Regions from separate parts of the Kutzneria kofuensis genome, predicted to be linked through region 3. Evidence: riboswitches for the same ligand, from Rfam matches in the RefSeq annotation. Region 3 holds a riboswitch; each other region holds the start of a gene.
What was found. Region 3 has a riboswitch for thiamine pyrophosphate ahead of BJ998_RS14380 (thiamine ABC transporter substrate-binding protein). Riboswitches for the same ligand answer to the same signal wherever they lie in the genome.
Positions count from the first base shown of each region.

Region 1: another riboswitch for thiamine pyrophosphate. It lies ahead of thiC (phosphomethylpyrimidine synthase ThiC); the one in region 3 lies ahead of BJ998_RS14380 (thiamine ABC transporter substrate-binding protein).
Region 2: another riboswitch for thiamine pyrophosphate. It lies ahead of thiO (glycine oxidase ThiO); the one in region 3 lies ahead of BJ998_RS14380 (thiamine ABC transporter substrate-binding protein).

Region 1 covers NZ_JACHIR010000001.1:3,642,052-3,652,373, reverse strand. Annotated here, with positions in the region: gene thiD (bifunctional hydroxymethylpyrimidine kinase/phosphomethylpyrimidine kinase) at 1-477, opposite strand, end outside; gene thiC (phosphomethylpyrimidine synthase ThiC) at 477-2,126, opposite strand; TPP riboswitch at 2,119-2,246, opposite strand; gene BJ998_RS16690 (hypothetical protein) at 2,313-2,945, shown strand; gene BJ998_RS16685 (aldo/keto reductase) at 3,132-4,046, shown strand; gene BJ998_RS16680 (quinone oxidoreductase family protein) at 4,093-5,055, shown strand; gene BJ998_RS16675 (glycosyltransferase) at 5,043-5,942, opposite strand; gene BJ998_RS16670 (peptide deformylase) at 6,102-6,686, opposite strand; gene napA (nucleoid-associated protein NapA) at 6,875-7,171, shown strand; gene BJ998_RS16660 (LytR C-terminal domain-containing protein) at 7,168-7,770, shown strand; gene BJ998_RS16655 (AAA family ATPase) at 7,850-10,030, opposite strand; gene pssA (CDP-diacylglycerol--serine O-phosphatidyltransferase) at 10,059-10,322, opposite strand, start outside.
Region 2 covers NZ_JACHIR010000001.1:3,653,867-3,664,188, reverse strand. Annotated here, with positions in the region: gene BJ998_RS16760 (GntR family transcriptional regulator) at 25-789, shown strand; gene BJ998_RS16755 (IlvD/Edd family dehydratase) at 799-2,517, opposite strand; gene BJ998_RS16750 (MFS transporter) at 2,660-4,186, shown strand; gene BJ998_RS16745 (hypothetical protein) at 4,273-4,932, shown strand; gene BJ998_RS16740 (S1 family peptidase) at 5,566-6,549, shown strand; gene thiE (thiamine phosphate synthase) at 6,714-7,367, opposite strand; TPP riboswitch at 7,384-7,493, shown strand; gene thiO (glycine oxidase ThiO) at 7,489-8,592, shown strand; gene thiS (sulfur carrier protein ThiS) at 8,594-8,794, shown strand; gene BJ998_RS16720 (thiazole synthase) at 8,797-9,552, shown strand; gene BJ998_RS16715 (MarR family winged helix-turn-helix transcriptional regulator) at 9,603-10,037, shown strand; gene BJ998_RS16710 (NADP-dependent oxidoreductase) at 10,043-10,322, opposite strand, start outside.
Region 3 covers NZ_JACHIR010000001.1:3,164,036-3,174,357, reverse strand. Annotated here, with positions in the region: gene BJ998_RS14410 (DNA-3-methyladenine glycosylase 2 family protein) at 1-1,412, opposite strand, end outside; gene ychF (redox-regulated ATPase YchF) at 1,436-2,515, shown strand; gene BJ998_RS14400 (GNAT family N-acetyltransferase) at 2,597-3,088, shown strand; gene BJ998_RS14395 (hypothetical protein) at 3,136-3,360, opposite strand; gene BJ998_RS14390 (YflT domain-containing protein) at 3,634-4,119, shown strand; gene BJ998_RS14385 (4a-hydroxytetrahydrobiopterin dehydratase) at 4,104-4,409, opposite strand; TPP riboswitch at 4,455-4,567, shown strand; gene BJ998_RS14380 (thiamine ABC transporter substrate-binding protein) at 4,641-5,642, shown strand; gene BJ998_RS14375 (ABC transporter permease) at 5,618-7,195, shown strand; gene BJ998_RS14370 (ABC transporter ATP-binding protein) at 7,195-8,241, shown strand; gene BJ998_RS14365 (aminoglycoside phosphotransferase family protein) at 8,283-9,020, shown strand; gene BJ998_RS14360 (ABC transporter permease subunit) at 9,068-9,937, opposite strand; gene BJ998_RS14355 (ABC transporter ATP-binding protein) at 9,934-10,322, opposite strand, start outside.

The DNA.
Region 1 (10,322 bases), 480 kb from region 3:
GGTGACGTCGATGCCGGTGAGCAGACGCACCTCGTCCAGATTGGGCGTGACGAGACAGGCCCTCGGAAACAGCAGCTTCTTCAGGCCCGCCAAGGCATTGTCGTGCAGCAGCTGGTGGCCGTGCATCGACGCGGACACCGGGTCGACGACAAACGGGATCTGCCGGTCACGGCCGATGCCGACCTTGTCGATCGCTTCGGTGATGGCCTCGATGATCGGCGCCGACGCCAGCATGCCGGTTTTCGCCGCGGTCACGCCGATGTCGGTCACCACCGCCTCGATCTGCGCGGCCACCACCTCGGGCGGGATCTCGTGGAAACCCGAGACCCCGACCGAGTTCTGCACGGTGACCGCGGTGACCGCGGTGGTGGCGTGCACGCCGCAGGCGAAGAACGTCCGGCAGTCGGCGTGCACACCGGCGCCGCCGCCGGAGTCGGTGCCGGCGATCGTCAGTGCCCGAGGGGGAGTTGCCCCCATCAACCCTCCACAACCGGCAGGTAGACCTGCTTGCCGTGGGCCGCGAACTCCTGCGACATCTCCGCCATTCCCGCCTCGATCGCTTCCACAGAGGACAAGTTGTGCTCCTCAGCGTACTTGCGCACGTCCTGCGTGATCCGCATCGAGCAGAACTTCGGCCCGCACATGGAGCAGAAGTGCGCGGTCTTGGCCGGCTCGGCCGGCAGCGTCTCGTCGTGGAAGGACCGCGCGGTGTCGGGGTCCAGCGACAGGTTGAACTGGTCGGTCCAGCGGAACTCGAAGCGCGCCTTGGACAACGCGTCGTCCCGCTCCTGCGCCTTGGGGTGCCCCTTGGCCAGGTCGGCCGAGTGCGCGGCGATCTTGTACGTGATCACGCCGGTCTTGACGTCGTCCCGGTTGGGCAGGCCGAGGTGCTCCTTGGGCGTGACGTAGCACAGCATCGCGGTGCCGGCCCAGGCGATCTGCGCGGCGCCGATCGCGGAGGTGATGTGGTCGTAGGCCGGCGCGATGTCGGTGGCCAGCGGGCCGAGCGTGTAGAACGGCGCCTCCCCGCAGACCTCCTCCTCCAGCCGCACGTTCTCCACGATCTTGTGCATCGGCACGTGGCCGGGGCCCTCGATCATCACCTGCACGTCCTTGGCCCGGGCGATGTGCGTGAGCTCGCCGAGGGTGCGCAGCTCCGCGAACTGGGCGGCGTCGTTGGCGTCCGCGATGGACCCCGGCCGCAGCCCGTCGCCGAGCGAGAACGTGACGTCGTAGGCGCGCAGGATGTCGCAGAGTTCCTCGAAGTTGGTGTAGAGGAAGCTCTCCCGGTGGTGCGCGAGGCACCAGGCGGCCATGATCGAGCCGCCGCGGGACACGATGCCGGTGACGCGGCGAGCGGTCAGCGGCACGTACCGCAGCAGCACGCCGGCGTGCACGGTCATGTAGTCCACGCCCTGCTCGCACTGCTCGATCACGGTGTCCCGGTACACCTCCCAGGACAGCTTGGTCGGGTCCCCGTCGACCTTCTCCAGCGCCTGGTAGATCGGGACGGTGCCGACCGGAACCGGCGAGTTGCGCAGGATCCACTCCCGCGTCTCGTGGATCCGCTTGCCGGTGGACAGGTCCATGATGGTGTCCGCGCCCCAGCGGGTCGCCCACACCATCTTGTCCACCTCCTCCTCGATGGACGAGGAGACGGCCGAGTTGCCCATGTTGGCGTTGATCTTGACGAGGAACTTCTTGCCGATGATGGCCGGCTCGGACTCGGGATGGTTGCGGTTGACCGGAATCACCGCGCGGCCGATCGCGACCTCGCTGCGCACGAACTCGGGGTCCACGCCCTCGCGGGCGGCGCAGAAGGCCATCTCCTTGGTGATGATGCCGGCCTTGGCGTAGGCCAGCTGGGTCACCGCGCCGTTGACGGGTTCCCGCTCGGCGACCCACGGCGCGCGCAGCCGTGACAGTCCACTGTGGACATCGATGGTCGCGTTGTCGTCGGTGTACGGGCCGGAGGTGTCGTACAGGTCAAGGTGTTCGCCATTGGTGAGCTCCACCCGGCGCATCGGGATCCGGATGCCGTCCGGGCCGTCGACGTAGACCTTGCGGGAACCCTGGATGGGGCCCGTGGTCACGGTGGGCCGGACGCGGTCGTCAAGGGACGTCATGGCGATTCCTCCCTACGCTGGCATTACCCAGTCAGGTTCAGGCGGTCGGCGGCGCCGGATCAGCAGTTGACCCAGCCGCCCTCTCAGCCCGCTGTGGCGCGAGCTCCCGCGGTGTTCAGTTGTCGGGTCCCGACGCTAGCGAATGCGGGCGGTTCCTGCCAGCCTCGAGTCGCGTACCTTGTGCCGGTGGCAGACGATCAACCGTTTCCACCCGGCGCCCGACGGGCGGTTCGACCGACGGCGGTCATCGACTGCCCGGCCTGCGGCGAGCTGGCCGGCCGCGGCTATCCGACGTGCCTGGTCTGCGCCGAACTGGTGGACCAGTTCTGGACGCTGGACTGGCGGCCGCTGGTGGAGGTGGCCGGCCTGCCCGAGCTGGAGCTGGCCGAGTTGGTGCTGCTGGAGGACGTCGGCAAGCTCCCGTGGACCTGCACCGACGTGGCCATGACGCTGCTGCGCTGCCCGGCCTGCGGGGCGGAGCTGGGCACCGGCGACCTGCCGTGCCTGCGCTGCCGGGTGGCCGACGAGAACCGCTGGGCGTGGGACCACATGGGCTACCCGACCCGGATGACCGGCAACGAGCACGCCATGCGGGTGGCCCGGATGGTGCTGCGGGCGCCGCACCGGCACCGCGAGACGATCGTCCAGGGCTGGCGGCTGACCATGCCGTTCCTGCTGCTCGGCGAGCTGCCCACGACCTCGCAGGCGCAGCGGATCCGGGCCCATGTGCTGGCCGAGCGGTACGACGAGCTGGCGCGGTGCCGGTCGCTGCGGGAGCTGGCCGGGCTGCCGAGCGTGCCCTGGCGGAAAGAAGTCTGACCGTGTCTACGCCGCGCGTTCCGCGCGGGGCGGGTTCGCCCACGAGGCCGGTGCCTTCCCTTGGCAGTTGTCGATCGATGAACAGACTCGATCGACAACTGCCCGCGGTCCAGGCACCGGCGGCGAACCCGCATTCCGCTTGACCTGGAGTGCGCTCCAGCTAGTTGGATCGGCTCCATGGCGAACATGGGCATCGGGACCTGGGCGATGGGCGGGCCGTTCTTCGACGGCACGCAGGCGGTCGGCTGGGGGCCGACGGACGACGAGGAGTCGGCGCGGGCGCTGCGGCGCGCCGTCGAGCTGGGGGTGAACCTGTTCGACACCGCCGACGTGTACGGCACCGGGCACGCGGAGGAGCTGCTCGGGCGGGTCTTCGCCGGCCGGCGGGACGAGATCCGGATCGCCACGAAGTGGGGGAACACCTTCGATTCCGCGACGCGGCAGATGACCGGCGGCGACGGCAGCGTGGCGTACATGCGCCGGGCGCTGACCGACTCGCTGCGGCGCCTGGGCACCGACCACGTGGACATCTACCAGCTGCACCTGGGTGACCTGCCGTTCGACCAGGCCGCCGAGCTGCGTGGGGCCCTCGACGACCTGGTCCTTGAGGGGCTGATCAGGGCGTACGGGTGGAGCACGGACGACCCCGAACGCGCCAAGGTGTTCGGTTCGTACGTGCAGGCGGAGATGAACGTGCTGCACGACCGGCCGGACATGTATCCGGTGCTGGAGGAGCACGACCTGACGATGCTGTGCCGCGGCCCGCTGGCGATGGGGCTGCTGACCGGCCGCGACTGGGCCACGGCGGCGCTGCCCGACGACGACGTGCGGAACAAGGTGCCGGGCTGGATGCAGTTCTTCCGTGACGGCAAGCCGACACCGGAGTTCGCCAAGCGGGTGGAAGCCGTCCGCGAGGTGTTGACCTCGGGCGGTCGGACGCTGACGCAGGGCGCGCTGGCGTGGATCTGGGCGCGGTGCGACCGGGCCGTGCCGATCCCGGGCTGCCGCACGGTCGCCCAGGTCGAGGAGAACGTCGGCGCACTGGAGTTCGGGCCGCTGAAGCCGGACGAGATGGCCGAGGTGCAGCGCCTGCTGAGCTGACGTTCTGTACTTGCTGGTCCATTTTTCGCCGCCTACGTTCGATGGCATGCGAACAATTCACATCGACCGGCACGGCGGTCCCGAGGTCATGGCCTGGACCGAACTCCCCGACCCCACACCCGGCGCCGGACAGGCCGTGGTCGCGCCGACCGCCATCGGCGTGAACTACATGGACATCGGCGCCCGGGAAACCGGTATGGGCGGTTGGGGTGCGCCGGTGACGCTGGGCGTGGAGGGCGCGGGCCGCGTGGTCGCCGTCGGGGACGGGGTGGACGACCTCGCCGTGGGCGACCGCGTGGCCTGGTACTACGTGCCGGGTAGCTACGCGGAGCTGGTCCTCGCGCCGGCGGGGTCGCTGGTCAAGGTGCCCGACGACATCGACGACGAGACCGCGGCGGCGGTGATGATGCAGGGCCTGACCGCGAACCACTTCACCACGGAGACGTACGCGATCAAGCCCGGCGACACCGCCGTCGTGCACGCCGCGGCCGGCGGGGTCGGGCTGATGCTGACCCAGATGATCAAGGCCCGCGGCGGCACCTCGATCGGCCTGGTGTCACGGCCGGATAAGGTCGCCGCGGCAACGGCCGACCACGTGCTGGTGTCCAGCGGCGGCGGCTTCGAGGACAAGATCCGCGAGCTGACCGGCGGCGAGGGCGCGCACGTGGTCTACGACGGCGGCGGCGCGCCGACGTTCCGCTCGTCGCAGCTGTCGCTGCGCCGGCACGGCGTGCACGTCTACTACGGACCGTTCATGGGCGTTCCCACGCTGACGCCGATGGACCTGCCCAACAGCATCCTGCTGTCGTACGCCGTCGTCGCCGACCACGTGCCGACGCGCGAGGCGCTGATCCGCCGCACCGGCGAGGTGTTCGACATGGTCCGCAAGGGACAGATCACCGTGCGCATCGGCGGCCGCTACGCCCTCAGGGACGCCGCCAAGGCGCACGCCGACCTCGAATCCCGTGCCACCACGGGAAAGCTGTTGCTGGTGCCTCAGGACAGGTAACCCGCCACCGCGTCGGCGATGCTGCCCAGCGCATCGAGCCGCGCGTACTCCGCGGCCAGGCGCTTGGCGTTGCCCCGATAGGTCGGATCGGTCAGCACGATCCGCACCGCCTTCTCGATGTCGTCCTCCGACGGCTTGTCCGTGGCCAGGTACAGCGCCGCCCCCGTCGCGGCGGCCCGGGTGTTGCTCTCCAGCTGTTCGGCCGAACGACCGGTCAGCACCAGCGGCTTCGCGTTCCGCAACGCCTGCTGGACGGTGTCGAAGGCGCCGTCGCTGATCACCACCTCGTCCGCGATGTGCTTGGACGGCAACGTGCCGATGAAGCGCACGTGCGAAGGCGTGTCGCTGCGCCGGTAGCTCAGCTCCTCGACGGACAGCTGCAGGAACCGGTCCGCCGCGAGGACCGGGGCGTCCAGCACGAACGGCAGCGGATCATGCGTGACGCCGACGGACCGCATGGCCTCGACGAACTCCGCCTGCACGCCGCCGAGCGCGTCCCGCACGTACTCGTAGGCGCGGCGGTTGCGCTCGCGGCCGGCGGCCGTGCGGTCCGGCGGCAGGCCGAGACCGGCCGGCGCGGTGTCGATGCTGCTCAGCGAGTACGGCTCCGTGCCGACCAGGATCAGCGCCGCCGGCTTCGGGCCGGGCGCGCCGTAGCTGAGCGGCAACGTGCCCTGGAACGCCACGTCGCCGACCACGACCGTCGGCTTGTCCGACTCCGCCAGCAGCCGGCACAGCCGGCGGTGCTGGTCGACCAGCGCCCGGCCCGTCGGCGGCTCGAGGCCGGTGATCAACTCCACTTCGTGGCCGCGGTCCGTCAGCGCGCCGGCGATCGTGCGCATCGCGCGCCGGTGCGAGGTGGTGGCCGTGACGACGACCCTGCCCATGGCTGTGTCCTCCCGAGATCTCCGCCTACGGTAAGTAGACGTGCGTTCACCGGGAGAGGATCAAGGGGCGGACGAACGGGCACGCAGAACGACCCGCGTGCCCACGACCGTGGTCACCGCCGCGAGCCGCGCCGAGGCCGCGCTCGGCCGGGCGGTCGGCTACGCCTCTTCGTCGTCCGCGAACGGATCCGGCTCGACCGCCGGGTCCCAGGACAGGCCGGGCACGCCCCAGCCGTTGCGCTTGACCATCTTCTTGGCCGCCCGGGCATTGCGGCCGACCAGTCGGTCCAGGTAGAGCAGGCCGTCGAGGTGGTCGGTCTCGTGCTGCAGGCAGCGGGCGAAGAAGCCGGTGCCCTCGACCTCGACCGGCTCGCCGCTGTCGTCGAAGCCGGTCACCTTGGCCCAGGTCGCTCGCCCGGTCGGGTAGGTCTCGCCCGGCACCGACAGGCAGCCCTCGAAGTCGTCGTCCGGGTCGGGCATGCCCTCCGGCCGCTCCGAGGTGGTCAGCGTCGGGTTGACCACGACGCCCTTGTGTCGCACGCCCTCGTCGTCCGGGCAGTCGTAGACGAATACCCGCAGGTCGACGCCGATCTGGTTGGCCGCGAGACCGACGCCGTTGGCCGCGGCCATCGTCTCGTACATGTCAGCGACCAGGGTGCGCAGCTCGTCGTCGAAGTCCGTGACCGGGCGCGTAGGGGTGCTCAGCACCGGGTCGCCCACCACGCGGATCGGGTGAATCGCCATGCGCCGACCCTAGGGGCCGGTTCGGCAAGATCAATGTCAGGGGTGGTCGGTAAGGTTCACCGGATCGTGACGCGCCGGGGTCGGGCACGGCCCGGAGCAAGATCACGTGATTGAATGGTCGCGGGGAATCACACGGGTGTGATTCCTGCGACCGCAGGGATCCGCGACCGTGAGGGGCGAGGAGCCAGATGGACGCCGTTAAGGCCATCACGCAGGTGGACGAGCCTGCCGACGGCCTGACCCGACGCGAGCACGCCATCCTGGCGTTCGAACGTCAGTGGTGGAAGTACGCCGGGGCCAAGGAGCAGGCCATCAGGGAGCTGTTCGACATGTCCTCGACCCGGTACTACCAGGTGCTCAACGGCCTGATCGAGAAGCAGGAAGCCATGGCGGCCGACCCGATGCTGATCAAGCGGCTGCGTCGGCTGCGCGCCGGCAGGCAGCGCGCCCGCGCCGCGCGCCGACTGGGGTTCGAGCCGCGATGACCACGCCGGAGTCCACCGGCGGCCCGGCCCGCCCCGCCCGCATCGCCGGCATCGTCCTGCTCGTCGTCGCCGCCATCGCCCTGGTGATGGGCATCATCAGCCTGCTGCCGCTCGGCGGCGGGGGCAACGAGGCCGGCGGCTCCACCAGCAACACGCCGCCCCCGGCCACCACCACGTCGTCGTCCGCGCCGGCCAAGCCCACGACCACCACGCAGGCGCCGCCGCCCACCACGACCACGGCCAAGCCGCCGGCCAGCACGACCACCAACCCGCCGGCCCAGCCGCCGCCCGCGAACAACCCGCAGTCGGTGCCGGTGCGCGTGTACAACAACGGCACCATCAAGGGCATGGCGCAGCAGGCCGCCTCCGACTTCACCAGCGCGGGCTTCAACGTCACCCAGGTCGGCAACTACTCGCAGGGCATCATCGCGACGACCACGGTGTACTTCCGGCCCGGCACCGACGAGGAAGCCGCCGCCAACGCGCTCGGCCAGGCCTTCCACATGCGGGTGATGCCCCGCTTCGACGGCATCCAGGCCGCCGACCCGGGTGTCATCGTGATCGTCACCGACGACTACAACCCGCCCAAGAAGGGCTGATCGGACGTTGGGAAGGGCCTGAGCTGCGTGAAAGGACCATTCCTCGCATCCAACGCGTGGAATGGTCCTTTCCGAGCGGTCAGAGCTTGCGGGAGTCGGCGTAGGCGGCTAGGGCGGCCAGCTGCGCCGGGTCCAGGGAGGGGCGGACGGCGGTGCGGGCCTTGGCCAGGTGCGCGGCGGTGACCTCGGCCGCCGCCAGGGACTCCCGCATGGCGGTCAGAGCCGCCTCCCGGACCAACCCCGCGCAGTCGGCGGCGGAATAGCCGTCGAGCTCCTCGGCCAGCGCGGCGAGGTCGACGTCCGCGCCGAGCGGCATGTTCTTCGACGACGACCGCAGGATCTCGGTCCGAGCCGCCGCGTCCGGCGGCGGCACGTAGATCACCCGCTCCAGCCGGCCCGGCCGCAGCAGCGCGGGGTCGAGCAGCTCCGGCCGGTTGGTCGCGCCGACCACGATCACGTCCCGCAGCGGCTCGACGCCGTCCAGCTCGGTCAGCAGGGCGGCCACCACCCGGTCGGCGACGCCGGAGTCGGAGGACTGGCCCCGGCGCGGCGCGAGGGCGTCGACCTCGTCCAGGAAGACCAGGGTCGGCGCGGCTTCCGCGGCCCGGCGGAACAGCTCCCGCACGGCCCGTTCGGACTCGCCGACGAACTTGTCCATCAGCTCCGCGCCCTTGACCGACAGCACGTTCAGTCGCCCGCTGCCGGCCAGGGCCCGCACCAGGAACGTCTTGCCGCAGCCGGGTGGCCCGTACATCAGCACCCCGCGCGGCGGCTGAACCCCCAGGCGGGCAAAGGAATCCGGGTACTGCAGCGGCCACAGCACGGCCTCGGTGAGCGCCTGCTTGACCTCGCTCATGTCGCCGACGTCGTCCAGGGTGAGGCCACCGGTCCGCAGAGTGTCCGAAGTGGACATAGAGATCGGGCGGACGGTCTCCAGCGCCCCGAGCAGGTCCTGCTGGCTCACCTGCAGCACGCCGCCCTGGTGCCGCATAGCCGCCCGCAGCGCGGCTTCCCGACGCAGCGCGGCCAGGTCGGCGGCGACGAAACCGGGGGTGCGGTCGGCAACCTCGCCGAGGTCCACATCGGACTCCAGCGGTACCTCGCGCAGTAGCACCCGCAGCAGCTCGACGCGAACTTTGCCGTCCGGCAACGGCAGCGACAGCGTGCGGTCGACCAGCTCCGGCGCGCGCAGCCGCGGGTCGATCGCCTCCGGGTGTGCGCTGGTCACGGCCAGCGCCAGGCCCTCGGTGCGGACGGCCGCGCGCAGCGTGTCCAGCACAATCGTCGCGACCGGCGGGGGAGTCGCCGCCGGCAGCAGGGCGTCGATGTCGGAGATCAGCAGCACGGATGGCTTGGTGGCCTTGGCAATCGCCGCCGACAGCTGCTTGGCGGCGGCGTTCGCTTCCAACGCGGCGATGCTCGGCGCGGACAGCTCGACCACCGAGGCCCCGGTGCTGTGGGCGACCGCGCGCACCAGAGTCGCCTTGCCGACGCCTTCCGGGCCGCTCACCAGCACACCCAGCTGCGCCGACGCGCCGAGCTGGGCCAGCAGCTCCGGCCGGTGGAAGGCCAGGTTCAGCCACTCACCGAACAGCTTCGCGGAGTCCTGCTGCCCCACCAGGTCCGCGACCGGCACGGGCGCGACCTCGGGCGCCTCCACCGGCACCACGACCGGTTCCGGCTCGGGCTCCGGTTCGGCGACTACCTCAGCGCCGCGCCAGGTCAGCACGCTGCTCGGGCCGATGGTCACCGGCCCCGGCGGCTGTGTCGCCGTCACGGTGATCAACTCGTTCGTCCACGTGGTGCCGATCGCCAGCGCCAGCTGCCGGCGCGCCTGCGAGACGTCCGAGCCGGGCGGCGGGGCGAGGTCCTGCGGCAGCAGTGACACGGCGTCGCCCGTGGTCAGGACCTTGCCGGTCAGGGCCAGCCGCAGCGTGTCCGGGTGCACGGATGCCGACGCCAGCCGTGAACCGGACACCACGATCGACCGCGCCGCCGACACCTCGACCGGCGCCACCGCGATCTCCGAGCCCTCGACGATGCCCAGATTGGACAGTGTGACGTCGTCCACGTAGACGATGCCGTGCGGGCTCTCGCCGTCGTGCGCCGCGGCCAGGGCGGCGCTGACCCGGGCGCCGGTCAGCTTCACCGCGTCCCACTGGCGAAGGCCGAGCGCGTCGAGCACTTCTGGGTGCAGCCGGACGACACCTCGCCGGGTGTCCAACGCGGACGGCGACAACCGGGCGGTCAGCGAGATCACGCGGCCAGCTTAGCCACGCGGCCGTGACTCAACGGCGTTCTTGACGGCGCAGCCCCAGTTGACGCCAACCCCGGCGGCGGCCGTCGCCGTTGGTGGACGGTTCGCTGCGCCGGGGCAGCCGCACCTGGCTGATCCGGCTGGCCGCGCCGGCCACCCGGCGGCGCAGCGGCGGCCGCAGCCCGAACCGGCGGGCGGCGCTGCCGGCGCGGCGGATCGCCCGCCGCTCCCGCGACGGCACCGACCACGCCTCGGGGTGCCGGGCCAGCCAGTAGTAGCGGTAGATCGAGTACGG
Region 2 (10,322 bases), 490 kb from region 3:
GTGGGCGGAGCTTAGGAGGAGGCCATGCTCGAAACCTCGCCGGCCGGCGGCAACGACGCCGGGTTGCGATCGCGTGCGCAGCGTGAGCCCAAGTACTGGGGGCTCAAGCGGCATCTGCTCGACCTCCTGCGGTCCATGCCGCCGGGGTCGCCGATACCGACGGAACGCTCGCTCGCGGCGGACTTCGACGTCTCACGCACCACCGTTCGGCAAGCGCTTGCCGAGCTGACCGTCGAGGGCCGGCTGCTGCGCGTGCAGGGCAAGGGAACGTTCGCCGCCGAACCCAAGGTGGCGCAGCGGTTGCAGCTCAGCTCGTACACAGAGGACATGCGGGCGCAGGGCCGGCAGCCCTCGTCCCGGCTGCTGGAGGCCTCCGAGGACGCGGCCGACGCGGAGCTGGCCCGCTACCTCGGCGTGCGCGCCGGTGCGAAGGTGCTGCGGCTGCACCGGCTGCGGCTGGCCGACGGCGAGCCGATGGCGCTGGAGACCACGCACCTGGCGCTGGGCCGCTTCCGCGGCCTGCGGCGGTACGTCAGCTCCGGCGGCTCGCTCTACCAGGTGCTGCGCGAGCGGTTCGGGGTGGAGATGGGCCACGCCGAGGAGACCATCGAGACCGCGCTGGCCACGCCCGAGGAGGCGGAGCTGCTCGGCGCCGACATCGGCCTGCCGATGCTGCTGCTGTCCCGGCACTCGTTCGACACCGAGGGCAACCCGGTGGAGTGGGTGCGCTCGGTCTACCGCGGCGACCGGTACAAGTTCGTGGCCACGCTGAACCGGCCGCACGACTGACCGGGTTCATCAGTGGTTGCCGGGCGGCACCGGAGCGCCCGAGCCGCCGACGAGGAAGTCCAGGTCGGCGCCGCGGTCGGCCTGGCCGACGTGGTCGACGTAGAGCCGCACCCACCCGCGCTCGGCGGCGCGGGGCGGCGGCGTCCACGCGGCCCTGCGGGCCGCGAGCTCGGCGTCGTCCACGGCCAGGTGCAACCGCCGGGCCTCGACGTCCAGCTCGATCACGTCGCCGTCGCGGACCAGCGCCAGCGGGCCGCCGACGGCGGACTCCGGCGCCACGTGCAGCACCACCGTGCCGAACGCGGTGCCGCTCATCCGGCCGTCGGAGATGCGCACGGCGTCGTCCACACCGGACTCGAGCAGCCGGCGCGGCAGCCCGAAGTTGCCCACCTCCGGCATGCCGGGGAAGCCGCGGGGGCCGACGCCGGTCAGCACGAACACGCTGTCCCGGTCGCATTCGACAGTATCGATGCGGGCGTGCAGATCCTCGACGCCGTGGAACACCACCGCGCGGCCGACGTGCCGCAGCAGCGACGGTGACGCGGCGGCGGGCTTGATGACCGCTCCGTCCGGCGCGAGATTGCCGCGCAGCACGGCCAGTCCGGCGTCCGTCCGCAGTGGATCGACCGCGGTCCGGATCACCTCGCGGTCGAACACCTCGGCGTCGGCCACGTTCTCCGCGATCGTGGCGCCGGTCACGGTGACCGCGTCCGGATGCAGCAGCAGGTCGCCGAGCTCGCGCAGCACCGCGGGCAGGCCGCCGGCGTAGCAGAAGTCCTCCATCAGGAACCGGCCCGCCGGCATCAGGTCCACCAGCAGCGGCACCGATCGGCCCAGCCGGTCCAGGTCGTCCAGGCCGAAAGAAATGCCGAGCCGCCCGGCCAGGGCCAGAAGATGCACCGCGAAGTTGCTGGAGCCGCCGATCGCCGCGTTCACCACGACCGCGTTCTCCAGCGCCTGTCGGGTGACGATCGAGGACATCCGCACGTCCTCACGCACCAGCTGCACGGCCCGGATGCCGCTCACGTGCGCCATCGCCCGACGGCGCGAGTCCACCGCCGGCAGCGCGGCCATGCCGGGCAGCGACAGCCCCATCGACTCCGCCCAGCAGCCCATCGTGGACGCCGTGCCCATGGTGTTGCAGTGCCCGGCCGACCGGGACATGCACGCCTCGGCGGCGTTCATGTCGGCCTGCGACATCGCGCCGGTGCGACGGGCGTCCGCGAACCGCCAGACATCGGTGCCGGAGCCCAGCTGCTTGCCGCGGAACCGGCCGTTGAGCATCGGGCCGCCGCCGACCACCATCGTCGGCAGGTCCACGCTGGCCGCGCCCATCAGCAGCGCGGGCGTGGTCTTGTCGCAGCCGGTCAGCAGCACCACGCCGTCCAGCGGGTTGGCCCGCAGCGTCTCCTCGACGTCCATCGAGACCAGGTTGCGGAAGAGCATCGTGGTCGGCCGCATCAGGACCTCGCCGAGCGAGGTGACCGGGAACTCCATCGGCAGCCCGCCGGCCTCGTACACGCCCCGCTTCACGTGCTCGGCGATCTCCCGCAGGTGCGCGTTGCACGGCGTGAGATCGCTGGCGGTCTGGCAGATGCCGATCACCGGCCGCCCGTCGAAGGCGTGGTCGGGATGGCCCTGGTTGCGCAGCCAGGACCGGTGGGTGAAGCCCAGCACACCCTGGTCGGCGAACCAGCCGTGACTGCGGAGTGAGCGCGTTTCGGCCATTGGCGGAACCTAGCCACACCCGGGGCCGGCTGGGAAGCTCGATCCGAGCGAAGGCGTGGATTTCCCGGCAGAAGTGACACGAAGTCGTGCCTCGTTCCACCTCGGCTTGCGTCGCCCGGGGCGGCGGGAGCACCGTGCTGCCATGACCACCACGGGCAATGTGTCGAGCGGCGTGCACTGGGGCAGTCCGCAGGCCCGCGGCGTGCTCGCCGCCACCGTCTGCGGTTCCGGCATGGCGATGCTGGACGGCACGATCGTCAACATCGCCCTGCCCAAGATCGGCGCCGACTTCACCGCGTCGGTGACGGGGTTGCAGTGGGTGCTGGACGGCTACCTGCTGTCGCTGGCGTCGCTGATCCTCGTCGCCGGCTCGCTCGGTGACCGCTACGGCCGGCGCCGCGTGTTCGAGATCGGAGTGGTCTGGTTCGGCCTGGCGTCGGTCCTCTGCGGTGTCGCGCCCACCACCGGGGTGCTGGTGGCCGCACGGGTGCTCCAGGGCATCGGCGGGGCGCTGCTGACCCCGGGCTCGCTGGCGATCCTGCAGTCGGCCTTCGCGCACGACGACCGGGCCCGGGCCATCGGCGCGTGGTCGGGCCTGGGCGGCGTGGCCACGGCGGTCGGGCCGCTGGTGGGCGGCCTGCTCATCCAGGCCTGGTCGTGGCGGCTGGCGTTCCTGGTCAACGTGCCCGTGGCGGTGCTGTGCATCTACCTGTGCCGGCGTTACGTGCCGGAATCGCGGGATCCGGAGATGAAGGGCCACCCGGAGGTGCTCGGCACGGTCCTGTGCGCGCTGGGCCTGGCCGGCGTCACCGGTGCGCTGGTGGAGGGGCCGTCACGCGGCGTGACCGACCCGATCGTGCTGGTCGCGACGGTGGTCGGCGTGCTGTCGCTGGCCGGGTTCTGCGTGCTCCAGCTGCGGCAGCGGGACCCGCTCGTGCCGCCGGACCTGTTCGCCAACCGCACGTTCACCGTGTCCAACCTGCTGACGTTCCTGCTCTACGCGGCCCTCGGCGGCGTGATGATGCTGATGGTGATGCAGCTGCAGGTGTCCATGAACTACCCGCCGGTGCTGGCCGGCCTGGCCGGGCTGCCGATCACGGTGATCATGCTGCTCGGCTCCGCGCAGTCCGGGAAGCTGGCCCAGCGCATCGGCCCGCGGCTGCAGCTGATCGTCGGCCCGATCCTGGTCGGCGTCGGCATGCTGATGTTGCGCTGGGCCGTGCCCGGCTCCTCGTATCTGACCGGCGTGCTGCCGGGTGTCGTGGTGTTCGGCCTCGGCCTGGTGATCGCCGTCGCACCGGTGACGGCGACGGTGCTGGCCGCCGCCCCCGACCGGCACGCGGGCGTGGCCTCCGGCGTGAACAACGCGGTGGCGCGGACGGGGTCGCTGCTCGCGGTGGCCGTGCTGCCCGCGGCGGCCGGCATCACCGGCGAGAAGTACGCCGATCCGGCGGCGCTGACCGCCGGCTGGCAGATGGCGCTGCTGATCTGCGCGATCGCGGCGGTGCTCGGGGGTTTGATCGCTTTCTGGGTGGACAACCGGGTTCTGGGTGAGCCGCCGACGCCCGCGGTTGTCGAGGATTCCCCGCATCCGGGGGATTGCCTGCACTGCGGTGTGGAGGGACCGCCGACGCACGTGGTGCCGCACCATTCGTCCACAGTGGACTGAACGGGGTGTTCGTGCTCACGATCGCCCAACCCCGGGAGTGCGCGCCACGTCTTGTGCGTTGGTAGTGCGGTAGGGGATTGGGAGCGATGAGCAAGGAGAAGAGCACGATTCGGCTCGACATCAAGCCGACGCAGGTCGCGGCGGGCGCGCTGGCGTCCGTGACGGCGGCCGTACTGGGGTCGAAACTGGGAGTCGCGGGCACCGTGACCGGCGCCGGGCTGGCCAGCGTGGTCGGCACCGTGGGCACGGCCATGTACGAGCGTTCCATCCAGGCCGCGCGGGAGCGGGTGACGACCCGGATCAGGCAGGAGCAGCCGCCGGTCGGGGCGTCGCACGACGCCGAGACCGTGCGGCTGAAGGTCGCACCGCCCAAGGAGGAGCCCGGCAAGCGCCGGTGGCCGATGGTGGCCGCCGCCGTCGTGGTCGCCTTCGTGCTGGGCATGGGCGTGCTGACGACCGTGGAGCTGCTCGGCGGCCAGGCCACCTCCGGCAACGGCAACCGCACCACCGTCGGCGCCCTGTTCGGGCAGCCGGCCCAGAGCAGCACGCCGCATCCGACCAGCACACCGCCGCCCACCACGTCCTCGACGACGACGTCGACCAGCACGCCGACGACCACGTCCAGCACAACGCCACCGTCGTCGACAACGAGCTCGTCCACCGGCACGAGCACGTCGACGACCACCACGACGACCTCGCAGCAGCCGACCGGCACCAGCGGCGGGCCGCCGCCGGGCGTGAACTGACTAGCCCCCTGGCGGCGCTGCTCGCCAGGGGCCAAGCCGGCTGCCACCGGTTCGGGTAGCACGGGCGATGCCGATCGGCCGAACGGTCACGGCGGCGTACGGACGGGCAACGGATCGCGGCCGGCGGTATGGAACACGATTTCTGCGGGGCGTTACCTAAACGTCAAGTGTTAACCGCTACGCGTCGTACCCACGCGGTCGGATCATGTGACACGCTTTGCGCCCGATCGGACTCTCCGCCGAAGGTCATTCGGCGGCGTGCCCCAACGGGTTCGGCACTGGGGGAGGCGAATTTGGCGGCAGTGGCGGCGACCACCGGGACTCGAAGAGTCAGAGGTGGGGGGAAGGTGGGGCGACCCCTGCCGCCGCCCCACCGCCCGTCCCCCTGAAAGGCTCGGGAAGGGGTCCCTGCAACCGCCACTCCCGAGTCCCCGCATCCGAAGATGAGGGAGACGTCTGATGAACCGCACTCGTGCGGCTCGGATCACCGGCGCTGCCCTGTTGTCCCTTGGCCTCGCCGCTACTGTCAGCGTACCGGCAGCGGCGACTTCTGCGCCCGTCTCTGTCGATACGTCCACGAATGGTGTGGTCATATCACCCGATGTAGCGAGCGCGCTGCAGCGTGATCTGGGGTTGTCACCCGCACGGGCGATAGGTCTGTTCGCCCGGCAGGATCGCGCCGATGCCCAGGTCGCAACCCTGCGCACACTGCTCGGGCCGATCTTCGCCGGCTCCTGGTTCGACGCGGCGGCCGACCAGGCCGTGGTCGCGGTGACTGACGTCACATTTGTGCCGCGGGTGCGCGCGGCGGGCGTTGAGGCAAGGGTTGTCACCCGTACGGACGCGCAGCTGAGCGCCGTCGCCGACGGACTGCGGCACAAGCCGGTGCCCGCGGGGGTCGTCGGGTGGTACGTCGACCTGCCGACCGATCAGGTCGTGGTTCAGGTCCTGGACCGTTCGCCGGCCACCGAGGCCTTCGTGGCGACGGCCGGCGCGGCCGCCCGCGAGGAGACCGTGGCCGCCCGGCCGCGGCCGCTGTACGCCGTTCGCGGCGGTGACGCGTGGTACGGATCGAACTTCCGGTGCTCGGTCGGATTCAGCGCGACCGACGCTTCCGGCGCCAAGCACTTCGTCACCGCCGGGCACTGCACGGCCGGCGGCGGTACTGCATCCGGGTACAACCAAGTTTCACTCGGTCGGATCAACGGCAGCCACTTCGGCTCCGGCGGCGACTACGGCCGGGTCGACGTCACCAGCGGCCAGTGGACGCTGTCCGGCACCGTGGCCGACGGCGGCGGCGCCGTGGCGGTCAAGGGCTCCGCCGAGGCGGCCGTCGGCGCGGCGGTCTGCCGCTCCGGCTCCACCACCGGCTGGCACTGCGGCACCATCCAGGCCAAGAACCAGACCGTGGTCTACGCCGAGGGCACGGTCACCGGCCTGACCAAGACCAACGTCTGCGCCGAGCCCGGCGACTCCGGTGGCGCCTGGATCAGCGGCAACCAGGCCCAGGGCGTCACCTCCGGCGGCTCCGGCGACTGCACGCACGGCGGCACCACGTACTTCAGCCCGGTGAACCCGGCGCTGAGCGCCTACGGACTACGGCTCGTCACGAGCTGATTCCCAGGTGGGCTCCCCCTGCAAGCCCACCAACCCGCCCCGGCGGCCGGCACCCCTCCCTGCAACGCCGGCCGCCGGGGCGCTTTTGCTCCACGTGAGTGGCTCATTTCGCATCCAGGGGCCACCTGAGTGGCTCAGGTGGCCGAAAAGGCGAAGTGAGCCACTCACGTGGCGGAAAGCAGGCGAGCCTTCAAGGCCTCAGCCGCGGCCCGTGGGTCCTCGGCGGCCGTGATGGCCCGGACGACCACGATCCGCCGCGCACCGGCCGCCAGCACCTCGTCCAGCCGGGGCAGGTCGATGCCGCCGATGGCGAACCAGGGCCGTTCCGACTTCACGTGGCGCACCAGATCCAGCCCCGGCGCCGGCCGGCTGGGCTTGGTCGGCGTCGGCCAGCACGGGCCGGTGCAGAAGTAGTCCACGCCCGCCTCCACCGCGGCGGCGTCGGCCTGCGCGACGTCGTGGGTGGACCGGCCGATGGCGATGTCGTCGCCGGCGATGCGGCGGGCCAGCGGCACGGGCAGGTCGTCCTGGCCGAGGTGCAGCACGTCGGCCCCGGCGGCCACGGCCACGTCGGCCCGGTCGTTGACGGCGAGCAACGCGCCGTGGCGGGCGCAGGCCTCGGCGAGCACCTCCAGGGCGGCGAGCTCGAACCGAGCCTCCATGCCCTTGTCCCGCAGCTGCACGATGTCGACGCCGCCGGCGAGGGCGGCGTCGGCGAACTCGGCGAGATCGCCGGTCCCGGTGCGGGCGTCGGTGCACAGGTAGAGCCGTGCGTCGGCGAGCCGCTTCCTGATCTGTTCTCCATCCAGTCCTGGCACGGGTGCTACGGTAGAACCCGGTCCGCACGGGAGCCTGGAGGAACCGGGCTGAGAGGGGGCTTACCAGCCCCGACCGTCGAACCTGATCCGGGTCATGCCGGCGCAGGGAGCGTGATGTGTCTTGAAGGTCGCCGTTGTCGGTGGTGGGGTCGTCGGTCTGTCGGTCGCGTGGGCGGCCGCCGTGGCGGGCCACCAGGTGCAGTTGATCGATGCCGCGCCGGGTTCGGGCGCGTCCTGGGTGGCGGGCGGCATGCTCGCGCCGGTCACGGAGGCGTGGCCGGGCGAGGAGCACGTGCTGGCGCTGGGCAGCGCGTCGCTGGACCGCTGGCCGGATTTTGCCGCCAGATTGGACAAGAACGGCGGCCTGCGCACGGAGGGGACGCTGGTCGTCGCCGTCGACGGCGCGGACCGGGCGGAACTTGACGGAGTGGCGGACTTCCTGGCCAAGCTCGGCCGCGAGGTCACGCGGGTGACCGCGCGGGAGGTCCGCCGGCTGGAGCCGTCGCTCGGCACGTCCGTCCGAAGTGGACTGTTGGTGCCCGGGGACCTGGCCGTGGACAACAGGGTGCTGCTCTCGTCGTTGCGCAAGGCGGCGGTGGAGGCCGGCACGCAGCCGATCGCGGTCGCCGCGACCAGCGTCAGCGCCGGCGAAGTGGCTCTGGCCAACGGATCCACGGTCGAGTGCGACGTTGTCGTGCTGGCCGCGGGTGCTTGGAGCGGCGGCCTCTACAACGGGCTGGCGAAGGTCGTCCGGCCGGTCAAGGGCGAGGTGCTGCGGCTCAAGGCCCGCGACGGGGCCCTGGACCCGCCGACGCGAACCGTCCGAGCACTGGTCGAAGGCCGACAGGTCTACCTGGTGCCGAGGGACGGCCGCGGCCTGGTGCTGGGCGCCACCCAGTACGAGGCGGGCTTCGACACCGAGGTGACCGTCGGCGGCGTCCGGGACCTGCTGCGCGACGCCGAGCGCGTGCTGCCGGGCATCGGCGAGTACGCGGTCCTGGAGTGCGCCGCCGGACTGCGCCCCGGCAGCCCCGACAACCTGCCGGTGCTGGGCTGGCTGGAGCCGGGCGTGCTGGCCGCGACCGGCCACCACCGCAACGGCATCCTGCTCGCCCCGATCACCGCCGAGGCGGTGGTCGACCTGCTCGCCGGCCGTGAACCCCCGGAGCCGGCGCGCGCCGCCGACCCGGGCCGACTGCTCGCCGTCACGAACGGGGGAGGCTGAATTGCTGGTCGTGGTCAACGGGACCGAGCGCGAACTCGCCGACGGGGCCACCGTCGCGGACGCGCTCGCCGCCATCGACGCCCCGCCGCGGGGCATCGCGGTGGCTGTGGACGGCGAGGTCGTGCGGCGTGCCGACTGGGCCGGCACGGTGCTGCCGCCCGGCGGCTCGGTCGAGGTGCTCACCGCCGTGCAGGGAGGCTGAACGTGGACGATCCTTTGGTCATCGCCGACCGCGAGTTCGGCTCGCGGCTGATCATGGGCACCGGTGGCGCGGCCAACCTGGCCGTGCTGGAACGAGCGCTGCTGGCCGCCGGCACCGAGCTGACCACCGTCGCCATGCGGCGGATGGACGCCGTCGGCGGCACCGGCGTGCTGGACCTGTTGCGCCGCCTGGGAATCGAACCGCTGCCCAACACGGCCGGCTGCCGCACCGCCGCGGAGGCGGTGCTCACGGCCCGGCTGGCCCGCGAGGCGCTGGAGACGAACTGGGTGAAGCTGGAGGTCGTCGCCGACGACCGCACGCTGCTGCCGGACTCCGTCGAGCTGCTCGACGCCGCGCAGCAGCTGGTCGACGACGGCTTCGTGGTGCTGCCGTACACCAACGACGATCCGGTGCTGGCGCTGCGGCTGGAGGAGGTCGGCTGCGCCGCCGTGATGCCGCTGGGCTCGCCGATCGGCACCGGCCTGGGCATCCGCAACCCGCACAACATCGAGCTGATCGTGTCCCGGGCCTCGGTGCCGGTGATCCTGGACGCCGGCATCGGCACCGCCTCGGACGCCGCGCAGGCCATGGAGCTGGGCTGTTCGGCGGTGCTGCTGGCGACGGCCGTCACCAGGGCCCAGGACCCCGAGCGGATGGCGGCGGCCATGCGTGGCGCAGTGGAGGCCGGCCGTTCGGCCCTACTTGCCGGGAGAATCCCGCAACGCTTCTGGGCACAGGCGTCCAGCCCGGCGCGCTGAGTCATCATGAACGGTAGGTGCCACCTACCTGAGGAGTGAGTGTCGTGGCGATGTCGACGACGACGGCTACGGTCGACGAGACCACGCGGCTGTACCTGGCGGTCGGCCGGCTGTCCCGGATCCTGCGCCGCAGCGGGTCGCCCGGCCTGGGCCAGGGCTCGATCTCGGCCCTGGCCACGCTGGCGTACAAGGGTCCGATGCGGCTGGGCGACCTGGCCGGCCGCGAGGGGGTGGCCCCGCCGACCCTGTCCCGGATCATCGCCGCGCTGGTGGAGTCCGGCTACGTGATGCGGGAGGCCGACCCGCAGGACGGCCGGGCATCGCTGGTGCGCGCGACGCCGCAGGGGGAGCAGGTGATCGCCGGTGTCCGCTCCGAGCGGCTGCACGAGTTGCACAACCGCCTGGAGCGGCTGACCGAGGAGCAGCGGACCGCGCTGGCCGCCGCCCTGCCGGCGCTGGAGGCATTGGTGTCCGAGGACATCTAGCGACGTCAGTCGCCGGCCACGTCCAGCACGAGCTTGCCGGTGAGCTTGCCCGCCGCGCCGATCTCGTGCGCCTTGCCGGCGTCGGCCAGCGGCAGCACCTGCTCGACGTGCACGGTCAGCTTGCCGGCGTTGACCAGGTCCAGCAGGGCGAGCAGGCCGCGCTGGTCCGGTTCGACGAGGATGCCGGTGGCGCGCACCCCGCGCTGCCGGGCCTTCGCCGCGAGCTCGTCGTTGACGCCGCCGGGCACCGCGAACACCGTGCCGCCGGGGCGAAGCGTGTCCACC
Region 3 (10,322 bases):
AGGCCGAGGTTGGCCGCGCCCTTGAGCAGGGCAACGTCCGTGGTGAGCAGGACATCGGGCGCGCCGAGCACGCGCATCAGCACGTAGCCGGCGGTCCACGGCCCGATGCCGGGCAGGGCTTCGAGTTCGGCGCGCAGTTCCTCCGGGTCGCGGCCGACGTCGACGGTCAGCGTGCCGTCGGCCAGCGCCGCGCAGGTGGACAGCACCGTGTCGATGCGACGGCGTGGGCCGGTGAGCACCGCGGCGCCCTCCTTGGCGATCGCCTCGGGGGTGGGGAACAGCCTGGTCAGCGTGCCGTCCGGGGTTTCCAGCGGCTCGCCGAGCTGCTCGGTGAGCCGGGCGACGGCGGTGCGTGCCGCCGCCACCGTCACCTGCTGGCCGAGCAGTGCCCGCAGCACGATCTCGGGGCCGTCGACCGCACCCGGCAGACGGATGCCCGGCGTCTTCGACACCGACGGCGCCAGGTTCGGGTCCGCCGCGAGCAGCTCGTCGCAGGCCACCGGGTCCGCGTCGAGGTCGAACAGGCGGCGCACGCGGGTCACCGCGCTGCCCAGGTCGCGGAGGTCGGTCAGCCGCAGCGTGCAGTCGATGTGCTGCGGTGTCGGCGTCAGTCGGACGGTCGCGCTGCCGTGCGACAGCCGGAGCGTGCGGGCGTAGCTGTCCTCGGTCGCCTCCTCGACGCCCGGGATGGCCCGGGAGGCGAGGAACGCGAGCATGCCGGTCGCGTCCATCGGCGGCCGGAACGGCAGGCGCAGCGAGATGGTGCCCGGCACCGACTCGTGGTGCTTGCGCCTGGCCGCGCCCTCCCGCAGCTGCGACGGGGTGACGGCGAACACCGCCCGTACGGTGTCGTTGAACTGGCGGATGCTGGCGAAGCCGGCCGCGAACGCCACGTCCGAGAACGGGAGGTCGGTGCTCTCGATCAGCAGCCGGGCCGAGTGCGCCCGGTGGGCCCGGGCCAGCGCCAGCGGCGGGGCGCCGAGCTCGGCCGTCAGGACCCTGGTCAGGTGGCGCTCCGAGTAGCCGAGGCGGCGGGCCAGTCCCGGCACGCCGTCGCGCTCGACGACGCCGTCCGCGATCAGCCGCATCGAGCGGGCCGCCAGGTCGGCGCGCACGTTCCAGTCCGGCGAGCCCGGGACCGCGTCCGGCAGGCAGCGCCGGCACGCCCGGTAGCCGCCGGCCTGGGCGGCCGCCGCCGTCAGGTAGAACTCGACGTTCTCCCGCTTCGGGCGCACCGCGGGGCAGGACGGCCGGCAGTAGATGCCGGTCGTGCGCACCGCGGTGATGAAGTGGCCGTCGAACCGCGCGTCGCGGGAGGCGACGGCGCGGTAGGCGCGTTCCGGATCGATGAGCACGGTATGAATGCTGCCAGCGTCCACGGGCGATGGCTGGCGGTTTTCGGACACCAGCATCGAGCCGCGTAGACTGCTCCGTCGTGAGTCTCACCCTCGGCATCGTCGGTCTGCCCAACGTCGGCAAGTCGACCCTGTTCAACGCGCTGACCCGCAACGACGTGCTCGCCGCGAACTACCCGTTCGCCACCATCGAGCCCAACGTGGGCGTCGTCGCGCTGCCCGACCCGCGGCTGGACAAGCTCGCCGAGATCTTCCACTCGGAGAAGATCGTGCCGGCCACCGTGTCGTTCGTCGACATCGCCGGCATCGTCAAGGGCGCCTCCGAGGGTGCCGGGCTGGGCAACAAGTTCCTCGCCAACATCCGCGAGGCCAACGCCATCTGCCAGGTCATCCGCGTGTTCGACGACCCCGACGTGGTGCACGTCGACGGCCGGGTCGACCCGTCGTCCGACATCGAGACGATCAACACCGAGCTGATCCTGGCCGACCTGCAGACCCTGGAGAAGGCGCTGCCGCGGCTGGAGAAGGAGGGGCGGACGCACAAGGACCGCCGGCCCGCCTTCGAGGCCGCCGCCAAGGCCAAGGAGATCCTCGACGGCGGCCGGACCCTGTTCCAGGCGCAGGCCGACGTCGACGTGTCGCTGCTGCGGGAGCTCAACCTGCTCACCGGCAAGCCGTTCCTGTACGTCTTCAACGCCGACGAGACCATCCTCACCGACGAGGCCCGGCTCAAGGAGCTGCGCGAGCTCGTCGCGCCCGCCGACGCCGTGTTCCTCGACGCCAAGGTCGAGTCCGAGCTCATCGAGCTCGACGCCGAGTCCGCCCGGGAGCTGCTGGAGTCCATCGGCCAGCACGAGCCCGGCCTCGACGCCCTGGCCCGCGCCGGCTTCCACACCCTCGGCCTGCAGACCTACCTCACCGCCGGTCCCAAGGAGTCCCGCGCCTGGACCATCCCGCAGGGCGCCACCGCCCCGCAGGCCGCCGGCGTCATCCACACCGACTTCGAACGCGGCTTCATCAAGGCCGAGGTCATCTCCTACGACGACCTCGTAGCGACCGGCTCCGTCGCCGCCGCCCGCGCCGCCGGCAAGGCCCGGATGGAGGGCAAGGACTACGTCATGGCCGACGGCGACGTCGTGGAGTTCCGCTTCAACGTCTGACCGTCGTCGGCGGCCAGCGGGTCGCGTTCACCGGGGCGTATATGGGTGGAAGGTCCCGGCGGTCGCGTTTACGGTTCGCGGGTGCTCATCCGTGACGCCGGGGACGGCGACTGGCCGCTGATCTATCCGTTCTTCGCCGAGATCGTCGCCGAGGACAAGACCTATGCCTTTCCCGACGGCCTCAGCCTCGACGAGGCGCGTGGCTGGTGGATGGAGACGCCGCCGGGGCGCACGGTCGTCGCCGTCGACGGCGACGACATCCTCGGCAGCGCCAAGATGGGGCCCAACCGTCCGGGCCGTGGGTCTCACGTCGCGACCGCCAGCTTCATGGTCGATCCCCGTCACCGTGGCCGGGGTGTTGGACGCAACCTCGGCCTTCACGTGATCGAGTGGGTGCGCTCGGCCGGCTACCGCAGCATCCAGTTCAACGCGGTCGTGGAGACCAACAGCACCGCGGTCGGTCTCTGGCACTCGCTCGGCTTCCGGACCATCGGCACTGTCCCCGAGGCCTTCGACCATCCCGACCACGGACTGGTCGGCCTGCATGTGATGTGGCTGGACCTGTCGGCATGACAAAGGGGCCGCTGCGGATGCAGCGGCCCCTTCGTGTTGGTACGGCGTCAGTTCTCGGTGTTGCGGTGCCGCGCGGCGTAGATGATCACGCCGAAGGCGGCGGCGAGGATGAGCAGGCCGGCGGCGCCGGCGAAGATCAGGTCGCCGTCGCCCTGCTGGGACTGGGCGGCGACCTGGGGGCTGGGCGACGCGGCCTGGGCCTGCACGGCGAACAGCACGGCGAGAACGACGGCGGCGGCGCTGGCGGCCGCGGTGCGACAGAACTTGATCACTTCGAATCCCCTTGTACGGCTTCACTACGAACGACGCACGGGAAGGGGTGATCGTTGCCCGGGTAGCCGACGTCACAACAAACCGATGCCGCGGGTGGGGACCGCTGGATGGCGCGTGGGCGCGGACAGGTGGATGGCGCGGGTGGGCATCGGTGATCGTCGCCGGGTAGCCCAGGTCACAACCTGAGATTCCCCTGTGGACTTCCGCCGGCCGGCACGAACCGAGGTGGGCTCGACGTTAAAGGGGGTGTAAGGCCGACAAGGAGGGCCATCATGACCACTGCATTCGCCAACAACCCGGCGGCGTCCGCGCTGCCCACCCCGCCCACCGGCTGGCCGATCGGCTCCTACGACACCTACGAGCAGGCGCAGCGGGCGGTCGACTTCCTCGCCGACCGGGACTTCCCGGTGCAGGACATCACCATCGTCGGCGTGGAGCCGATGCTGGTCGAACGCGTCGCGGGCAGGCTGAGCTGGGGCCGCGTGCTCGGCGCGGCGGCGGCCTCGGGCGCCTGGTTCGGACTGTTCGTCGGCATCCTGCTGTCGCTGTTCACGATCGGCGGCGGTTGGCTGCCGATCGTCATCGGCCTGGTCGGCGGCGTGGGCTCCAGCATGATCTTCGCGGCGATCAGCTACGCCTCGACCCGGGGCAAGCGCGACTTCGTGTCGCAGAGCCAGCTGGTGGCCCGCCGCTACGACGTGCTGTGCCAGCCGCGCAACGCGGAGGCGGGCCGCAACCTGCTCTACTCGCTCGGCTGACCGAGCAGCTCCAGCACCCCGTCGATCTCGCCGGCGAGCGTCACGTCCAACGCCGTGATGCCGCCGGCGCTGTGCGTGCTGCACCGGAACGTCAGGGTCCGCCACCGGATGTCGATGTCGGGGTGGTGGTTGTCGTTCTCCGCGATCTCGGCGATCCGGTTCACCGCCTGGATCGCCTCCGGGAAGCTGCCCAGTTCCACGATGCGGATGATCGCATCGCCGTCCTGCCGCCACTGGGCCAGCCGCCCCAGCGCCTCGGTCACCTGATCGTCCGTGAGCAATTCCGCCATGCCGTCCATGGTGGTCCCGACCACGCCGGAACGCAGCGTAAGCTCCGGGTGAGCCACGGGAGTCCGGTGTCGCCGGGCTGAGAGGAGAGCGGGCGAGCTCTCGACCGTAAGCACCTGATCCGGATCATGCCGGTGGAGGGAGGCACTACGGGCGACCTCGCGCGACGAGGTCACCTGGAGGAGAACTTGACCCGGACGGCACGGCTGGCCGCGCTGGCGCTGACGGCCACGATGGTGGCGGGTTGTTCGCTGGTCGGCGGCGGTGAACAGGCCCCGAGCCAGCACACGGTCACGCTGGTGACCCACGACTCGTGGGCGGTCGACAAGACCCTGTGGGCGGACTTCCAGAAGACCTCCGGCATCACGGTCAAGGTCAGCATGAACGGCGACGCGGGCGCGCTGACCAACAAGCTGGTGCTGACGAAGGCCAACCCGATCGGCGACATCGCGTACGGAGTGGACAGCACGTTCGCCTCCCGGGCGGTGTCGGCGGGCGTCTTCGCCCCGTACACCAGCCCTGACGCGAGCCAGGGCCCGCAGCGGTACCAGTTCGACGACTCGCACCGGCTGACGGCGATCGACGTCGGCGACGTCTGCCTGAACGTGGACACGGGCTGGTACGCGGCGCACAACCGGCCGGCGCCGTCCGGTTATGCCGATCTCACCGACCCGAAGTACAAGGGCCAGACCGTGGTGGAGGACCCGTCCACCTCCTCGCCGGGCCTGGCGTTCCTGCTGGGCACGATCAAGCAGTTCGGCGCGGACAACTGGCCGGACTACTGGTCTAAGCTCAAGGCGAACGACGTCAAGGTCGACTCGGGCTGGGACGAGGCGTACAGCCAGGACTTCTCCGGCTCCTCGGGCAAGGGGCCGCGCCCGATCGTGGTGTCCTACGCCTCCTCGCCCGCCGACGAGATCGGTGACGACGGCAAGCCGCGCACCAAGGCCCTGCTGAACACCTGCTACCGCCAGGTCGAGTACGCGGGCGTGCTGGCCGGCGCGAAGAACCCGGATGACGCCAAGAAGGTCCTGGACTTCCTGATCTCGCAGAAGTTCCAGGAGCAGGTGCCGGGCAGCATGTACGTCTACCCGTCCCGGTCCGGCGTGTCGCTGCCGGCTGCCTGGAAGACGGCGGCGCCGCTGCCGGACGCGCCGGCGCAGCTGCCGGCGGACCAGGTGGACGCCAACCGGGAGAAGTGGGTTCAGCAGTGCCGAACGCTGCTGCAAGGCTAGTTCTGCCGCTGCTGGCGCTGGTCCCGATCGGTTTCCTTGGCCTGTTCTTCGCCTGGCCGGTGGTGTCGATCGTGGGTATCGGGCTCGGCGGCAGCGGCGCGGCGGACGTGCTGGCCAGCGGCGAGACCTGGCGGCTCGTCGCGTTCACGCTCGGCCAGGCGGCCGCGGCGACGCTGGTGGCGGTGCTCGCGGGCATGCCGCTCGCGTACGTCATGGCGCGCTGCGAACTGCCGGGTGTGGGCCTGGTGCGCACGCTGATCCTGGTGCCGTTCGTGCTGCCCACGGTGGTGGTGGGCCTGGCGTTTCGGGCCCTGCTGCCGGACGGTGGCGTCCTGTCGATCGTGCTGGCCAACGCGTTCTTCAACGTCGCGGTCGTCGCGCGGACGGTCGGCGGGCTGTGGGCGCACACGGATCGGCGGGCCGAGGAGGCGGCTCGGGCGCTGGGCGCGTCACGGTGGCGGGCGTTCACGTCGGTGGTGCTGCCGGCGATCGCGCCCGCGATCGGGTCGGCTGCCGCGGTCGTGTTTCTGTTCTGTGCCACCAGTTTCGGCGTTGTTCTGATGCTCGGCGGGGCGCGCTACCGGACGTTGGAGACGGAGATCTACCTCCGCACGGTCGACCTGTTCGACCTGCCCGGCGCGGCGGCGTTGTCGATCCTGCAGGTGGTCGCGGTGATCGCGGTGCTGCTGATCGGCGCGTTCGCGCGTCGACGCCGTGAGACGGCGTTGAAGCTGCGGGGTCGCCTGGAGACGGCACGGCGGCCGGTCGGCGGCGAATGGATCGTGGTCGGCGCGGCGCTGGTCGTGGTGATCGCGCTGCTGGTGCCGATCGTCGGCCTTGTCGCCCGGTCACTGACCACAATGGACGGTTGGCGGGCGTTGGCGGGCACCGGCGATTCCGGCACGCTGGAGGTTTCGGCCTGGGACGCGGCGTGGAACTCGATCCGTGCGGCGACCGACGCCACCATCCTTGCGATGCTGCTGGGCGTGACGGCGGCCGTCGTGCTGTCGCAGCTCCGTCGAGGACGTGCGGTGCTGGGCGAGACGCTGGACCTGGCGCTGATGCTGCCGCTGGGCGTGTCGGCGGTGACGGTCGGCTTCGGCTACCTCGTCACGCTCGGCGATCTGCCCTTCGACCTGCGCACATCGCCGCTGCTCGTGCCGTTCGCGCAGGCCCTGGTGATCACGCCGCTGATCGTGCGGACGGTGTTGCCGGTGCTGCGGGCGATCGACGAGCGGCTGCGGCAGGCCGCCGGCACGCTCGGCGCCGGGCCGTTCCGCGTGTGGCGCGAGGTCGACCTGGCGTTGGCCTGGCGGTCGCTGATCGCCGCGGCCGGCTTCGGATACGTGGTCGCGCTGGGTGAGTTCGGCGCGACGAGTTTCCTGGCGCGGCCGGACGCGCCGACGCTGCCGGTGGCGATCGCGCGGCTCATCGCCCGGCCGGGCGAGCTGAACAACGAGATGGCGTACGCGGCGTGCGTGGTGTTGATGCTGGTCACCGTGCTCGCCGTCGTGCTGATCGAGCGGTTGACGCCGGCGGTTGGGGAGTTCTGATGGCACTGGAACTGCAGGGCTTGTCCGTGCGCTACGGCGCGATCGCCGCCGTGTCCGATGTGGACCTCAGTGTCGCCGACGGCGAAGTTGTCGCGCTGCTCGGTCCGTCCGGCTGCGGCAAGTCGACGCTGCTTCGGGCCGTCGCCGGTCTGGAGCGGCCCGCCGCCGGCACGATTCGTTGGGACGGCGTCGATCTGGCCGGCGTCGCCGTGCACCGGCGGGACTTCGGGCTGGTGTTCCAGGACGGGCAGTTGTTCCCGCACCGGGACGTCGCCGCGAATGTCGCGTTCGGCATGCGCATGCACCACGTCGACCGCTCCGAGCGCGCCGCCCGCGTCGACGAGTTGTTGGCGCTCGTCGGCCTTGCCGGCTACGGCGAACGCCGCGTCACCGAGCTCTCCGGCGGCGAGCAGCAGCGGGTGGCGCTGGCCCGGGCCCTGGCTCCCAAGCCCCGCTTGCTCCTGCTCGACGAGCCACTGTCCGCTTTGGACCGTGCCCTGCGCGAGCAGCTCGCCGTCGACCTCGCCGCCCTGCTGCGCGCCACCGGCACCACTGCTCTCGTCGTCACCCATGATCACGACGAGGCCTTCACCCTCGCCGACCGTGTCGCCCTCATGCAGGCCGGCCGGATCCGCCAGGTCGGGCCGCCCGACGAGGTCTGGCGCCGGCCCGCCGACGACGTCGTCGCCGGCTTCCTCGGCTGCACCACCTTCGTGCCCGCCGAGGCCGACCACGACCTGGTCAGCAGCCCCCTCGGCGCGGTCCCGCTGCCCGGCGCCGGCGATGGTTCCGTGCTACTCGGCCTTCGTGCCAACGCCTTGCGCACCGACCCGGCCGGCTTCGTCCACGGCGAGGTCGTCCAGCGCCTCCACCGCCGCGATCACGCCCGCTTGCTCGTCCAGCTCACCGGTGACGGCGTTCCCACCGCCCCCGTCGAGGCCGTCGCCCCCGTCGCCGGCGCCCCCGAACCCGGCGACGCGATCCGCCTCGCCCTCGACCCCGACGGCATCGCCCTCACCGGCCAGGCGCGCGGTCGTACGCGATAAACCCGGCGACACCGCTGATCGTCCCCGCGATACTCGCCGATATGGAAGAGGTCGAGGTCGTCGTCGCCCACAACGAGCGTGCGACCCTGCGTGTCGGCGACGTGTTCCTGAAGATCGACCCTGATCAGACGCGCATCGACGTCGAGGTCGAGGCGATGGCCATGGCGCCGATCCCGACTCCGGAGGTCCTCTGGCGCAAGCCGCCCGTGCTCGCACTCGCCGCCCTCTCAGGCACGGCACTCGGCCGCCTCGGCGAGCCGTCGACCGCGTCGTCGGCGGCGTGGGCCGCGGCGGGTGCCGCCGCACGGATGCTGCACGACGCGCCGCTGCCGCCGTGGCCCGGTCGGAGCCTCGACGAGATCGCGGCGCGGCTCGACGGCGAATGCGCGTGGCTCGTCACCAATGGTGTCCTCCCCGCCGACCTGGTCACGCGCAACCGCCAGGTCGCCGAGGCCGCGCTCCGCCCGTGGACACCGGTGTTCACGCACGGCGACCTCCAGCTCACCCACGTGTTCGTCGACGGCGACGAGATCACCGGCGTGATCGACTGGTCCGAGGCGGCCCAGGGCGATGCCCTGTTCGACCTCGCCATCTTGACGCTCGGGCACGAGGAGCGCCTTGGCGACGTCGTCGCCGGCTACGGCACCGACGTCGACCTCGACGTGATCCGCGCTTGGTGGTCGCTGCGAAGCCTGGTGGCGGTCCGCTGGCTGGTCGAGCACGGCTTCGACCCGGCCGCGCCGGGCTGCGAGGTCGACGTGCTGAGAGCCCGGCTGTGATCTCCGCACAGGGTGGCTGTGGACCAGCCCAGCCACCCTGTGGACAACTAGCCGTCCTTGCTTGACAGGCGGGCGTAGGCGACGGAGAGGCCGATGAGGAGGTAACAGGCGGCCTTGAGGGTGCTGTCGAGCAGGCCGTCCCACGGCATGGGGTCGCGGAGGACGTCGGTCATGGTGCCCCAGCTGCTGGTGAGCAGGTACGGCTGGATCCAGTCGAGCTGGGGGATGACGGTGAGGATGGCGAACACCAGGGCCCCGGCGAGGGTGGCGGCCATGACCACCAGGGGGTGCTCGGTGAAGGCGGACACGGCCAGGGCGATGGCGGCGACGGCCCAGACCTGGAAGGTGACCCATCCGACGGCGAGCCCGATGCGGGCGAGGGCGTCGCCGAAGCTGAGGGTGTTGCCGGTCAGGGTGATCAGCCCGTCGGTGCCGACGAGCACGACGCCGGTGACGAGGCCGACGAGGGCGATGGACAGGGCGGCGATGAACACGACGGCGCCGACGCCGAAGGCCTTGACGCCGAGCAGCCGGGCCCGGCTGACGGGGGCGATGAGCAGTCCCCGAAGGGTGCCGTGGGCGGACTCGCCGGCGAGGGCGTCGGCGGCGGACATGGCGCCGAGCAGCGGAAGCAGCATGGCCAGCAGCAGCGTCAACGACAGCACCGGCAGCACGAAGCCGTTGCCGATCAAGATGGTGAACAACGAGCCGGGCCCGTTCCCGCCGGGACCGGCCCCGGCGTTGCCGGCGATGACGGTGCCGACGCCGATGAGCACGGGCACCAGGGACAGCAGCACGATGGCGATGATGGTCCGAGGCCGGCGAAGCACCCAGCGCAGCTCGGACGCGAGCAGCCGACCCAGCGGCGCCCGGACCGGGCGGTCCAGCGCGGGCCGGTCCACAACGGCGGCGGTCATTGCGTCTCCCCCTCGGTGAGCTGGGCGAACAGCTCCTCCAGCCCGGTCCGCCGCCGACGCACCTCGTGCACGCCGGCACCGGCCTCGACCAGCACCCGAACCACCTGCGGCGCGGTGGTGCCGATCAGCTCGACGAACAGTCCGTCCTCTGTGGACCGTGCGGCGATCCCGTTGTCACGGAGCGAGTCCAGCGACAGCTCGACGTCCGGAGTGGACACGATCAGCGCGGGAGCGCCGGCCTCGAGCAGCTCGGCCAGCTCGCCCTGGGCGACGACGGAACCCTTGTGCAGCACGGCGACGTGCGTGCAGGTGGCCTCGATCTCGGCCAGCAGGTGGGAGCTGACGAGCACGGTGGTGCCGGCGCCGTGCAGCTCGGCGATGACCC